2 regions of the Dokdonia sp. Dokd-P16 genome follow, and region 2 is predicted to be linked to the other one. Evidence: riboswitches for the same ligand, from Rfam matches in the RefSeq annotation. Region 2 holds a riboswitch; the other holds the start of a gene.
The links. Region 2 has a riboswitch for S-adenosylmethionine ahead of DCS32_RS08265 (O-acetylhomoserine aminocarboxypropyltransferase/cysteine synthase family protein). Riboswitches for the same ligand answer to the same signal wherever they lie in the genome.
Positions count from the first base shown of each region.

Region 1 (7,463 bases), 1.3 Mb from region 2:
GCATCTGAGAGCGAACTAATAACCGTTGCTCTAAAGCGTGTAGATGTTGCCAATGAGGAGGACACTATGCTGCAAAGCATTATGCGTCCTCATGTGAATATACTTCCCAACACTTCTGGAGTAAGAACTGCAACAGAAGCAGTATTTGCAGCACAATTAGCGCGTGAAGCACTAGAAACTAATTGGATAAAACTAGAAATTCATCCTGATCCCAAATACCTTTTACCAGACCCAATAGAAACCCTAAAAGCCGCCGAAGAACTAGTAAAATTAGGTTTTGTGGTGATGCCATACATACACGCAGATCCTGTGTTGTGTAAAAGACTGGAAGATGTGGGTGTACCATGTGTGATGCCTTTAGGAGCACCAATAGGCACTAATAAAGGAATAAAAACGGTAGACTTTCTAGAAATTATCATTGAGCAAAGTAATGTACCAGTAATTGTAGATGCAGGTATTGGTAGTCCGTCGCATGCGGCTTATGCTATGGAGTTAGGAGCTGATGCTGTCTTAGTGAACACGGCCATCGCAGTGTCTAAAAATCCAGTAGCTATGGCAATGGCATTTAAAATGGCAGTACAGGCTGGAAGAATGGCTCACAATGCAACACTAGCACCTATAAAAACATATGCACAAGCTAGTAGTCCGCTCACTTCTTTTCTTAATTAAAACAACTCGTTATGTCTTTTAGAAATACTTTTGAAACTTATAATTGGGATACCGTAGAGAAAGAAATCTATAGTTATACAACACAAGACGTACGTAATGTTCTTAATAAGGAAAAAATTGATTTGGACGATTTCAAAGCGCTGATATCTCCTGCCGCCAAAGACTTTCTTGAGGAAATGGCACAGCGTAGTCATGCGCTTACTAAGAAGCGTTTTGGTAACACCATCCAGATGTATATACCGATGTATCTATCTAATGAGTGTCAAAACATATGTACGTATTGTGGGTTTAGTATGACTAATAAAATCCCTCGTAAAACACTTAGTGATGCCGAGATTTTAAGGGAGGTTGCATTTTTAAAATCTAAAGGATATGATCATATTTTGTTAGTTACTGGAGAGGCAAATAAAACTGTTGGTGTTTCTTATTTAAAGAACGCTATTGAACTCATTAGAAATCATTTTTCAAACATTAGCATAGAAGTCCAGCCACTAGATCAAGAGGAATATGAACAGCTCATTCATGCTGGATTGTATGCTGTGTTAGTATATCAAGAAACCTATCACAAAGCAACATACAAAACACATCATCCTAAGGGGAGGAAATCAAACTTTGACTATCGTCTCGATACACCAGATAGGCTTGGCAAAGCAGGAGTACATAAAATAGGTATTGGTGCATTGTTTGGTCTTGAAGACTGGCGTGTAGATAGTTTTTATACAGCCTTACATTTAAAATATTTACAAAAAACCTACTGGAAAACTAAGTATTCCATCTCCTTCCCTAGATTAAGACCTCACCAAGGAGAAGTACAACCTAAGGTTGAAATGACAGATGCAGATCTGGTACAGCTCATTTGTGCATATCGATTACTAGATGAAGATGTGGAGTTATCTATGTCTACTAGAGAAAGTGAACGCTTCCGAAATAACATCATAAGTCTAGGGATTACATCTATAAGTGCGCAATCTAAAACAAACCCTGGAGGCTACGTCGTGGACCCACAATCGTTAGAGCAATTTGAAATTTCAGACGAAAGAGATACCGAAGAAATTAAACAAATGATTGAATCTAAAGGCTATCAAGCCGTTTGGAAAGATTGGGATAAAAGTTATTTTGAAATTGCTTAGCATGGAACTAACAACCGCCGAAAAACAACAATATAGCAGACACCTTATTCTAGATGAAATAGGACTAGCTGGTCAATTAAAAATTAAAGATACAAGCGTTTTAGTCATAGGTGCAGGTGGCTTGGGGTGCCCAGTCTTACAATACCTTACTGCTGCTGGTATTGGTCGAATTGGTATTATAGACAAAGACGTCGTTGAGCAATCCAATTTGCAACGTCAAATTTTATACACTCATGATGATATTGGGAGTAACAAAGCGATATCAGTTACAAGGCGTTTAGAAAGGCTTAATCCTTATATCAAATTTGATACATACCCAATGCGGCTTACTAGAGATAATGCGCTAGAACTCTTTGCAAACTATGATATTATTGTGGATGGTTCTGATAATTTTGCTACTAGATATCTAGTAAATGACGCTGCTATATTAAAAGGTAAACCTGTTGTGCTGGGTTCTATTTATAAATTTGAAGGTCAGCTGGCCGTATATAATTATAAAAATGGTCCTACTTACAGATGTTTATACCCAACACCACCTAAACAGAATGAAATGCCCAACTGCTCTGAGGCAGGAGTTTTAGGCGCACTAGCAGGAATTATAGGATCTTTACAAGCCAATGAGGTCTTAAAAATTATCTGTGGAATAGGTGAAGTGCTTTCTGGCAAATTGCTCACCTACAATATGATAACTATGAATCAAATGATTTTAGGATTTGAAAAAGATACAAGTATCATAGTTAATCGTCTTGAAGATGAGTACGAGTTACAATGTGAGTTTTCTGTAGACAATATGGGTATTATAATAGATGAGATTAATAAACATTCAGAAAAATACAATCTCCTAGACGTGAGAGAACATCATGAGAGAGCAGTACATCATATAGGAGGCCAACATATTCCTTTAGGCGAGCTACAGAGTAGAATACAAGAAGTCTTGCAAAATAAAGATCTGGTTGTGTATTGTAAAGCTGGTGTACGCAGTAAAAAGGCAATCGAGCTATTGCAAAAAGAAAATGTTAAGTGCAGTCTTTTATATTTAACAGGGACTGTTTTATAGACTGTTGGTCCATTACATAATTTTTAAAATAAATTTTCATTCTGTAAAAGAAAAACGCCTTAGCATAGCTAAGGCGTTTTATATCTTATAAAAATCGTGTACTATGCGATTTCTAGTAATTCAAGTTCAAACTCGAGAGTTTGTCCTGCTAGTGGGTGGTTTGCATCTACAATGATGTGATCTTCATTTACTTCAGATACACGTAACTGCTGCTCAGAACCATCAGGTCTAGAAGCTACTAATATAACTCCTACTTCAGGTTTGATTTCTTCAGGTAATTGTGTTTTGGGTACCGTTTGAAATAACTCTTGTTGTACGTCTCCGTATGCTTCTTCTTTAGTTATAGTAACCGTTTTCTTCTCGTTAACCGCCATATCTATTAAAGCATTCTCAAATCCTGGGATAAGTTGGCCTTTTCCAAGTTCTACCTGTAAAGGTTCTCTTTGTAAAGAGCTATCAAACACCTGTCCATCTTCTAATTTTCCTGTGTAGTGTACTTTTACTACATCATTTCCTTTTACTTTACTCATAATTACTTGTTTTTAATCGAATTATAATTTGCAAAACTACAAGAAGAAAATCGGCTTACGAAGGAATCCACCAATGAATCTGGATACTGTAAAAGCTTGTACTGTGATATGTACTTTTACGATGATTCATAATATCCAATTTTATCTCAAAAATAAAGGCCTGACACCTCTGCCAGACCTTTATAAAGTCAAAGATCGTGAGCCCCTCTCACGATTTTGATTCATTTGAATTGTGCACAAAACTACTCTTAATCACAGTGAACCGTGAACGCTATTCGATAAGAAGCTAGTGCTATTGGTAATCTTTTACTAGTAGGAAATAGATTATTAAATTTTGTAAAAGTTGCTTATTTCATATTGAGCCAACTTAGGAATGGCTCCTGTAAATACTTTTAACTCCCAGTGACTCAAATGCGGCATCATTTCCATAGTGTGCTCGAAGAATATCACATTATCTGCAGTTGTAAACGTAGCAGATGGAATGATATAAAATGCTCTTGGAGCATCCTCTATTACTGTCACTAGACCCAAAAAACGGTGTCCTGCAACCTGTCCATAATCAAGCTTTTGTATTTTAATACTTTCCTCATCTTCTACTTGGATAGAACGTAGTTGCAGCTCGCTTGTTTTACCCGTAGGTGCTGTGATGAGAAAGTCAAGGCCTGCAACTCTATTAGTATCTGGCGCAATAGTAAAACCAGCTTTCGAGAGTTCGCTTGTGACAAATTCTATTAGTTGTAATGTTTCGTTTTTCATAATGGGGTGCAAAGATAAATATTTCTTTAAAAAATTAGTATTGTATAACCCCCATAACGATGTAGTAAAAAGGTAAAAAAAATGTACTTCTAGATGAATGTTACGCTTTCGCGAAAGCGTAAAAAAAACTTAAAACGCATATTAAAAACTAATTATACAGGTCAACCATATCATAAATAATTGATTGATGAGTCTATTATAAAAATAAATGAGTTCTCGTGTAATGTAAGTGGGATGATATCGTCAGAGTACAAATCGTTTAAAATAATATCAATCTTATAAATGACTGTATGCAAGTACAAATTATACTTTCAGCTATTTAATTACATAAATATTGAAAAATTAACCTTTTTTAAGGTTTAGAATATTATTTGAACACTAGTTTTGCACCCTTAAATTATTTATCAAGAATCTCAATTAGGAGATAGCAACCTGCAATAACGAGCAAGGTGCTAAATAGATAAGCCAATTAGTTGGAACCAATGTTAACTCATACTTCTATCTAAATTGCTATTATCTCCTTGCAAGAATGAAGAAGAACATGACACAGACTACACAAATTACCCCAAAATTTTCAGCTCTAATTCCGCTATTTGTATTTGTAATTACATTTTTAGGAGTTGGTATTTATCAAGATGACTTTTATGCGCTGCCCGCTCCTATGGCCGTTATCGCAGGAATCATCGTGGCTTTTATAATGTTTAAACAGACTATAAATGCTAAGATTGACATCCTACTTAAAGGTTGTGGTGATGATAAAATTTTAACCATGTGCCTCATTTACTTACTAGCTGGCGCATTTGCCGCAATTACTAATGCCACAGGGAGTGTGGATGCGATTGTAAACCTAGGCTTAGATTATATTGCGATACAATATATATATGTAGGTATTTTTGTCATTGCTGGGTTTTTATCGGTTTCTACAGGGACATCTGTGGGTGCAATTGTCGCGCTAGCGCCCATTGTGGTAGGTTTTGCAGATAAAAGTAGCGCAGACCTTGCCATACTTTGTGGTGCCTTGCTAGGTGGTAGTATGTTTGGTGATAATCTCTCCGTAATTTCAGATACTACGATTGCTGCGACCCAATCTCTGGGTACAAAAATGAGTGATAAATTCAAGCAAAATATAAAGATTGCTGTTCCCGCAGCGCTAATTACTATTGCTATTTTGATTTTTCAAGGAGTAGATCTCACAACAGATGTAACAGAGACTGTTGTTTATGAATATGACGTAATTAAAATTGCACCTTATGTTCTTGTCATTATCCTCTCTGTCATAGGACTCAACGTTTTTGTAACGCTTCTTGTAGGTGTACTTGCAGCAGCATTGTTAGGTATTATTTACGGTGATTTTACGATTATAGAGTCTACTAAAATTGCTTACACAGGTTTTACAAATATGACCGAGATTTTCTTGTTGTCACTACTTACTGGTGGTCTTGCAGCTCTTGTAGCTAGTAATGGCGGGATTGAGTTTATCTTAGTAAATATTAAAAAACTCATCAAAAGTAAAAAAACTGCACAATTAGGTATTGCCGCGTTAGTGAGCACTATCAATATGGCAATTGCAAATAACACGGTATCCATTATTGTTGCTGGTCCTATCGCAAAAACGATAAATGATGAATATGCCTTAGACAATAAGAAAACAGCTTCCATTCTAGATATTTTTGCATGTATCTTTCAGGGCTTACTTCCTTATGGAGCGCAGGTTTTAATGATTCTAAGTTTTTCAAAAGGTAATATCAATTACTTAGATCTTGTAGGTAATACTTGGTATTTACTATTGCTGTTTGTAGTGACTATCTTATACATCATCTTTAGAAGTGATACAAAGAAACACGCTTTCGCGAAAGCTGTATAAGTACATCGCAAAGCACAATTTGAGCACTACGAACGTGTTGTATACCTATAAAAATTTTCTGAAAGCGGAAAAAGAGATATACCAAACAAATCCACTTTTAACCAAATTGCCTCTTTTCATATTTAAATTTGCATTTCATAAGAATTTAGCGCTTTACTGTTAAACCTATCCCAAAATCAAACTCTACCGAGAACCGTACGAGAAGTTGCTGCGTTATATATGTAAATCTAAATAACACAAACACTAAACAATTATGAAAACAGTAAACGTATTATCAATGGCACTTTGTGCAGGACTTTTATCACTTGCATCATGTGAAGGTTCTAAAAATATGGGTAAAGAAGAAGCAGCAGACCAAAAAGAGATGATGGATGATAAAATGTCTGAAGGAAAGGACATGATGGACGATACAATGTCTGAGGGTGAAGACATGATGGATGAAATGACGGTAATGGTAGGTGGGGCAGCAATGTATCCTTCTAAAAATATTGTAGAGAATGCTGTAAACTCAAAAGATCACACTACCCTAGTTGCTGCTGTAACAGCTGCTGGTCTTGTAGAAACATTACAAGGTGAAGGTCCATTTACAGTTTTTGCTCCAACAAACGCTGCTTTTGAAAAACTTCCAGAAGGAACGGTAGCTACATTACTTAAGCCAGAAAGTAAAACAGCTTTACAAGGTGTACTTACATACCACGTAGTTACAGGAAAATATGATGCAGCTGCTATTATGAGCGAGATAAAAAAGAATAATGGTACAGCTACTTTTACAACTGTAAACGGTGGTAAATTAATGGCTTCTGTAAAAGGAACATCAGTAGTTCTTATGGATCAAAATGGAAACAGCTCTACAGTAACGATTGCAGATGTAATGCAGTCTAATGGTGTGATACACGTAGTAGATACTGTGGTTTTACCAACTAAATAATTTTATAATACCCAACTTGAAAAGCGTCACTGTACATTACAGATGGCGCTTTTTTTGTTTTAATTATTTAAGTAAATCACTCGTACTAAAAGAGCTAGCATAAGGATTTTGAGATTGTGAATATCTATTGTTGTTTTTTACTTTTTAGCCTAGAGTTAACCCCTATTTTTGGCAACCTTAAAATAAAAGAGATATGAGTGCAACTTGGTATGAGTGTAAGGTAAAATATAGAAAATTTGATGAGGCATCTGGAACGCAAAAGGTAAAAACAGAGCCTTTTCTAGTTGATGCAATATCATATACAGAAGCAGAGAGTAGAATAACGCAAGAAATGGCAGCTTACTTAAGTGATAGCGAAGAAATCAAAATAACAAACATAAAAGTAGCTAACTATGCAGAGATTCATCCATTTGAAAATTCTGATAGATGGTTTAAATCTCGTGTATCACTCATCGCTTATGATGAGGAAAGCGGTAAAGAACGTAAGACTAACCAGTATTTACTAGTACAGGCAAATGATGTAAAGGAA
Region 1 is NZ_CP029151.1:3,128,257-3,135,719, reverse strand. Features, by position in the region: gene DCS32_RS13935 (thiazole synthase) at 1-669, shown strand, start outside; gene thiH (2-iminoacetate synthase ThiH) at 681-1,799, shown strand; gene moeB (HesA/MoeB/ThiF family protein) at 1,801-2,856, shown strand; gene DCS32_RS13920 (peptidylprolyl isomerase) at 2,958-3,386, opposite strand; gene DCS32_RS13915 (hypothetical protein) at 3,714-4,142, opposite strand; SAM-I-IV-variant riboswitch at 4,539-4,635, shown strand; gene DCS32_RS13910 (Na+/H+ antiporter NhaC family protein) at 4,684-6,006, shown strand; gene DCS32_RS13905 (fasciclin domain-containing protein) at 6,260-6,934, shown strand; gene DCS32_RS13900 (DUF4494 domain-containing protein) at 7,128-7,463, shown strand, end outside.
Region 1: another riboswitch for S-adenosylmethionine. It lies ahead of DCS32_RS13910 (Na+/H+ antiporter NhaC family protein); the one in region 2 lies ahead of DCS32_RS08265 (O-acetylhomoserine aminocarboxypropyltransferase/cysteine synthase family protein).

Region 2 (7,463 bases):
ACGTTCTAAGTCTGCAATTTCTGTAGCCGGATTTGTAGGAGACTCTACATATATGATTTTTGTGTTAGGCTTTATTTTTGAGGAGATTTCGTCTAGCTCAGTAATATCAAAGTAGGTATGAGTGATTCCCCATTTAGGTAGGTGTTTTGTAAATAATGTGTGCGTATTCCCAAAAATCGCTCTCGCCGAAAGTATATGATCACCACTATCAAGTAAGGCGGCAAACGTGCTAAAGATAGCACTCATCCCAGTTGCAAAAGTCACGCCTTGCTCTGCGCCTTCTAGCAAACAGATTTTTTCCACCAGCTCTGCACAGTTAGGGTTTGTGTAACGGCTGTAGATGTTGCGCTTTTTTTCTTCGGCAAAAGAGGCTCTCATTTCTTCGGCGCTATCAAACACAAAACTCGAAGTGAGATATACCGGCGCGGCATGCTCTTGATGCACAGAGCGCTCAAGCTGCGTGCGTATGGCAAGTGTTTCTGGGTGATGCTTGCTCATTAATTGAGGCTTTGCGTTATCTTAATTATATCGCTTAAAACACCTCTTGCCGTTACTGCTTTACCAGCTCCCGCGCCTTGAATCACAAGCGGCTGATCACCATATGAAGCGGTATAAATCTCAAAAACAGCATCTGCTCCTTGCGTTTGACCTAGTGCTGTAAACTTAGATTCTTGTACTAGTTTTACCTCGAGTTCTTGCGTTTTGACATTGAGTTCTCCCACGTGACGTAGCACCTCATTGTTTGCAAGGTTCCTTTTACTCTCTGTAAAAATGGTGTCAAGTGTTTTTACGCTTTCGCGAAACTGTGATAAAGTAGTTTTTCCATTAAGTTCCTTAGGCACTAAAGATTGGATTTTTACATCTCCAAACTCCTTTGCAAGGCCTATCTCTCTACTTAGTATTAATAACTTGCGAGCAACATCTTTCCCCGAAAGGTCTTCTCTTGCGTCTGGCTCAGTAAGTCCAAGTGCGTCTGCTTCTAATAATATGTCTGAAAAGTCTTTATCTTCCTTAGAAAAATTATTGAACAAGTAACTTAATGATCCAGAAAAGACTCCTCGTATCTTATGGATCTCTTCTCCACTTTCATAGAGGTTTTTAATGGTTTCTATAATTGGTAATCCGGCTCCAACGTTTGTTTCGTAACCAAATTTCTTCTTATTAAGTGTAAGCGAAGCTCTCAACTTTTTATAGAAATCGTATGACAGTGTGTTTGCAACTTTGTTTGCTGTAACAATATGAAAACCATGTTCCACGAGGTCTATGTAATTATTTGCAAAGGTTGCGCTAGCCGTTACATCTACTGCTACAAATTCTTGTTCTTGCTCATGCTCATGACTTTTTTGCTCCTTTAACTTTTTCGCGAAAGCGTAAATATCTTCAAGCGTATACGGCTGCGCTGCGGTCTCAAAATTAGAACTCCAGCCAGAAGTGACGTTATCTTTAAATAGCGCCAACTTAGAATTTGCTATACAAAAAATGTTGAGCTTTCTATTTGTTGTTTTTTTATTAAAATCTGTGATCTGTGTGATAAGCGTGCTCCCCACATTACCGATCCCAAAGATTACTATATTTATTTGTGACATAACTGTTTTTGAAAAATAGGTTGTACGATAGCAGCGAGCTGCTCGTATTCAATTAAAAAGGCATCGTGACCGTGGATGGAATTTATCTCATGATAGCTAGACGTAATTCCCGCTTCTTGCAGCGCAAGGTGTGTATCATATATCTCATCTGCTAGAAAAAGTCCGTCGGTATCTATTGCGACAAGGTGCACTTTTGCTGTAAGTTGGCTCACTGCTTCATTGAAGCTTTGTTTACCCTTTGTAATATCTGCCGCAAGCAATAATTGATTCATTAATTTATAAGAAGCAATAGAAAATCGTTCTGACAATCGCTTGCCGTGATGATCTAGCCAACTTTGAATATTATATAGTGAATCTTCTTTTTTGGTGCGATTAAATTTTTCTTTAAAAGAGGCAGGCGTGCGATAAAAAGTCATCGCATGAATGCGTGCATCATAGATAGGTCTCTGAGAATGATTCAATAAACTATCTTGAATGTGGCATTGTGCAATGACCCAGTCGGTCGCTTTCCAGTCCGTTGCTATTGGGATAAGGTGCTCTGCTAGATTAGGTCTTTGTGTTGCAAGTTCCCAAGCAATCTGACCACCAAGCGAACCTCCTATTATGGCAAAGAGTTTTTTAATATTTAAATGCTCAAGTAATGTAATTTGAACCTTTGCAATATCGCTATTAGTAAATGCTTTATAATTAAGCACTAGATGATTTTGATTATTATCATAACCATTCCCAGGAATATCCATCGCAAGTATGGTATAGCAACTTGTATCAATCGCTTTATTTCTACCAATCAAATCACTCCACCAACCGTTTTCTCCAGTTATAGAAGAGTTTCCCGTAAGCGCATGATTTACGAGCACGACAGGCGCTGTACCTAATGGCTCACCAAACAATTGATACGTAACATGTAAATGACAAGTGTATCCCGAGTATGTTTTAAAATCTTGTAAATCAATGTGTGAAAGCATAGCCTATCTGTAGATTAAAAAAGGGAGTCCCTATGAACAGGGGACTCCCGCACTAATTAATTAACTAAGATTAATTACACTAAGACGTTTTTATCTACTCGCGCAAATGCTGCCACGAGATCTTCTTTTAAATCTGCTATATCCTCAAGACCTACAGAAAGACGTATTAAATCTTTAGTCACGCCTGTGCTTACTTGATCCTCATCACTAAGCTGTTGATGGGTTGTACTTGCAGGGTGAATTATAAGCGATTTACTATCTCCTATATTTGCTAGCAGTGAGAAAAGTTTAGTTTCATTTGAGATTGTTTTTGCACTCTCAAAACCTCCTTTTACACCAAAGGTCACAATTCCGCTCTGTCCTTTAGGCAAATATTGTTTTGCAAGGTCGTTGTACTTACTAGAAGCAAGACCTGGATAATTTACCCATGCCACCTCATCACGAGTTTGCAACCACTCTGCAAGTTCAAGGGCATTTTTTGAATGTTTCTGTAACCTAAGTTCTAGTGTTTCTAGACCTTGTAAGATTTGGAATGCATTAAATGGACTCAAAGCGGCACCATGATCACGCAATCCTTCTATACGCACTTTTGCAATAAACGATGCTTCCTTAATCACATCCCAGTAAACTAAGCCATGATATCCTGCGGAAGGCTCTGTAAATTCTGGGAACTTACCATTACTCCAATCAAATTTACCTGCATCTATAATAACTCCGCCTAGTGCGGTACCGTTACCGTTTATATACTTTGTAAGTGAGTGAATCACGATATCTGCACCGTGCTCGATAGGGTTGAGTAGCGCTGGTGTTGCTACGGTGTTATCTACAATGAAAGGGACTTTGTGCGCTTTCGCGAAAGCGGAAATACCTTTTAAATCTAATACGTCAAGCTTAGGATTACCTAATGACTCTACAAAGAAAGCTCTCGTATTTTCTTGGGCTGCCTTCTCAAAATTTTGAGGATCTGAAGGATCTACAAAAGTGGTTGTAATCCCAAAACGTGGTAATGTCACACTCAGAAGATTCCATGTGCCTCCGTAAAGACTACTAGAAGCTACAATGTGATCTCCCTGCTTTAGTAACGTAAGTAATGTAGTGTTAATTGCCGCAGTTCCTGAGGCGGTCACGACGGCTGCTAGTCCGCCCTCTATCTCTGTAAGGCGTTTTTCCAGCACGTCATTTGTAGGGTTATTGAGACGTGTGTAAATAAAACCTGGCTCAGACAGGTTAAATAGGTTTGCTGCATGGTCTGCATCTTTAAAAACATAAGCCGTGCTCTGGTAGATAGGCACCGCTCGAGTTCCTCCATTTGCTGCATAATCGTGTCCTGCGTGCAACGCTTTGGTTGCCAATTTTTGTGTACTCATTTTTCTCTTTTTTGTCCCAGTACTACTAGGATTAATTTTAGCGATTCACTTCGTGTGAACGGATTAAAAACAAAAGCCAAATATTTCCAATACGAACCCTTATCTCAAGGTCGAGGAAATGTTTAAAGAAAAATATTATAAGAAAAAACATAAGCACATACCCGTGAGGTACTTGCTCGATGTTATCTATCCTCAAGTTTCGGTAATGAGCGATTCTTGGGTAGAATGTAGCACCTTCTTTCTAAATGAAAGGGTTGCTAAGGCTTCATAGGGTCATTCCCTCAGCCTTTCTTGATAACATTTATTCTGTTCATTATTCCGCTTTCGCGAAAATCTGAACTGTCATTGAACTTTGTGAGCACAAATATTGTAAAAACAATTGTACAAAAGCAAACTTTTTAGAATATTTTTCTAAAAAGTTTTATAAAAATCATTCTTTCAGTAAAATATTCAGTCTTAATAATTTTTACAGTATAATATTCTAATTGAGATAGTGAGACGTTTAAATTTGCCATCTCAATTTTCACAAAACAATAACATAACCCTACTAAATTGGTAGGATAATGGATTGTTTATATTATTAAAGTTTCTTTACCTTTGTGGCATAATTACGAGGACAGATTTGACTGCTTGCAACCTCATTAAAAAATGGCTAAAATCAAACATAAGACTTTAACGTTTCTTATGTTATGTTTCTACCCAGCACACGTCAAATCTACTTCTTGACAAAAAATTAAAAAATGGCTTATTTATTTACCTCAGAATCTGTTTCTGAAGGACACCCAGATAAAGTTGCAGATCAGATTTCTGATGCGCTTATTGATAATTTCCTCGCTTTTGATCCCCAATCTAAAGTTGCTTGCGAAACCCTAGTTACCACTGGACAAGTAGTACTTGCTGGTGAAGTGAGATCTAGTGCTTACTTAGATGTTCAAAAAATCGCTCGTGAGACCATTAATAAAATAGGTTATACGAAAGGTGAATACATGTTTGACGGAAACTCTTGTGGTGTATTATCTGCCATACACGAGCAGTCTGACGATATTAATCGTGGTGTAGATCGCGATACTAAGGAAGAGCAAGGAGCAGGAGATCAAGGAATGATGTTTGGCTACGCTACTAAGGAGACAGAAAACTTTATGCCACTGGCACTTGAGCTTTCTCATAAATTACTTATTGAACTAGGTAACCTACGTCGTGAAGATGACGAGATTACTTATTTACGCCCAGACGCAAAAGCGCAGGTGACTATAGAATATAGTGATGAAAACGTACCTCAACGTATTGACGCTATTGTAGTTTCTACACAGCATGATGATTTTGATGAAGACGAGGCAATGCTAGGTCGCATACGTGGAGATATTCAAGATATTTTAATACCTCGCGTAGTAGGTTTATTACCAGAAAATATTGCAAACCTTTTTAATGATGATATTAAGTATCACATTAACCCAACTGGGAAGTTTGTAATAGGTGGACCTCACGGAGATACTGGTCTTACAGGTCGTAAGATTATTGTAGATACTTATGGTGGTAAAGGAGCTCACGGAGGTGGTGCTTTTTCTGGAAAAGATCCATCAAAAGTAGATCGCTCTGCTGCCTATGCAACACGTCATATTGCAAAAAACCTCGTTGCTGCAGGAGTTGCAGATGAGATTCTTGTGCAAGTTTCTTATGCTATTGGTGTTGTAGAGCCTATGGGAATCTTTGTAGACACATACGGTACTTCTAAAGTAAACTTATCTGATGGTGAGATTGCAAAAAAAGTTACTGCACTATTTGACATGAGACCAGCTGCTATTGAAAGCAGGTTAAAGCTACGTTCTCCTATGTATAGCGAGACTGCTGCTTACGGACACATGGGACGCACAAACGAAGTAGTTACAAAAATCTTCAAGAGCTTTGACGGTAAAGAAAAGGATATCGAAGTAGAATTATTTACTTGGGAAAAACTTGATTATGTAGAGAAAGTAAAAGAAGCTTTCAACCTATAATTGACTTATATATGTTTAAAAAAGGGAGCCTAGCGGCTCCCTTTTTTTGTGTTGTACATTATAACATTAGGGACGTAGGTCGTTTTATTATCACTCATATGTGCTCACTGTTATGCGATTTCTCGATAGGCTCGAAATGACAACTGCCACTCGATTATAATTACTGAGGCTTTCTTACTGTTATGTGATTTCTCGACAGGCTCGAAATGACAGATGTTTAATTACTCGAATACGATTTTATCTACTTCAATCTCAAAATCTGTAGCAGCTTTTGTGTTTGAGATCAGTCCGAGGCGAATGATTGATGCTAGATCATCTTTGTCTGGGTGACCTTCCAAAGGTTCACCAAGTCTATATGTTCCAAAATCTGAAAGATTGTAAGTGACAGTTTTCCACTCACCTTCCGTTATCGGTAAATTGATTTTATAATTCGGTCTCCAGAATCTTTTGTACTTATTGAGCGTAAGTGCAAAGTCTTGCCCTGTAGATTTGTATCGAACAGTTACTGCGGTATATCGCGATAAGTCATAAGATTGATACGGAGTTCTTAAGGATGCGAAACCTCCATTATTCTCAAGACTTACGCTTCCGCGAAAGATGATACTTTCTGCAGATTGCTCCACCTCTCCTGTAGATAATCCTCCCATAACACCGTCCAGAACGACGAACCAGTCGTCACAATTATCACAAGAGGTTCCAAAATTAAAAGACAAAGGAGAGGTAATCATAGCTGTTGTAATTAATAGGGCTAAGAGATATTTCATAGCTTTTTTTTTATAAAGTTACGCTTTCGCGAAAGCTTAATCCTTCAATTTAAAAGACTTTTAACGAGCTAGATAGCCACAAGCCTTAGCATACTCGTTATAAATTATACTTCACCGTAAACATTGCGATTCTGGGCTGCACAAAATACTCTGTATTTGAGATTGTAAAATCATTTACATTGTTACTTGAAATGGTATCAACATTCAAGAGATTTGTAGCCTGTATACGGAACTCCCACTGACTATCTGGTTTCTGGTAATACAAGTTTGCTTCTAGAAAAGAGTACATGTTATCTATCTCTGTACTATCATCATTATCATCATAATTATACAAACTCCAGTCTGCACCTATTGTAAATCCTTTACCTAAATTCCACTCTGCATTTGCAAAAGGTCTGTTTGTAAAGAATGTTCTATCTGTCACACCATTATCAGAGTTTGTGCTTGTAAAGTTGTAGCCAATTTCAAAATTTGGCGCTTCTTTGAAGTTAGTCTCTGCGCTCGTTGTATAATTCTGCGTTAAGTTTTTTGTATTTCTATCCTCACCATTAATAATGTTATTAAGGTCACTGTAGCTTCCACTTGCACTCACGTTAAGTTTCCACTTCTTAAAACGTTTTGAGAAACGTGCATTTGCACTTAATGTCTCATCTGCAAAGTTTGTGTTGTTTACTGGACTAGCTACTTGGTTTATCCCTACAAAGGACCCAGAAGTCTTGATAGGATCTACTCTGCGAGAATAATTTACTCCTCCAAAGAGACTCGTAAAGTTGAACATGCTAAAGCT
Region 2 is NZ_CP029151.1:1,845,252-1,852,714, reverse strand. Features, by position in the region: gene DCS32_RS08280 (trans-sulfuration enzyme family protein) at 1-498, opposite strand, end outside; gene DCS32_RS08275 (aspartate kinase) at 498-1,586, opposite strand; gene DCS32_RS08270 (alpha/beta fold hydrolase) at 1,574-2,551, opposite strand; gene DCS32_RS08265 (O-acetylhomoserine aminocarboxypropyltransferase/cysteine synthase family protein) at 2,626-3,918, opposite strand; SAM riboswitch class I at 4,098-4,219, opposite strand; gene metK (methionine adenosyltransferase) at 4,659-5,912, shown strand; gene DCS32_RS08255 (CIA30 family protein) at 6,134-6,676, opposite strand; gene DCS32_RS08250 (TonB-dependent receptor) at 6,774-7,463, opposite strand, start outside.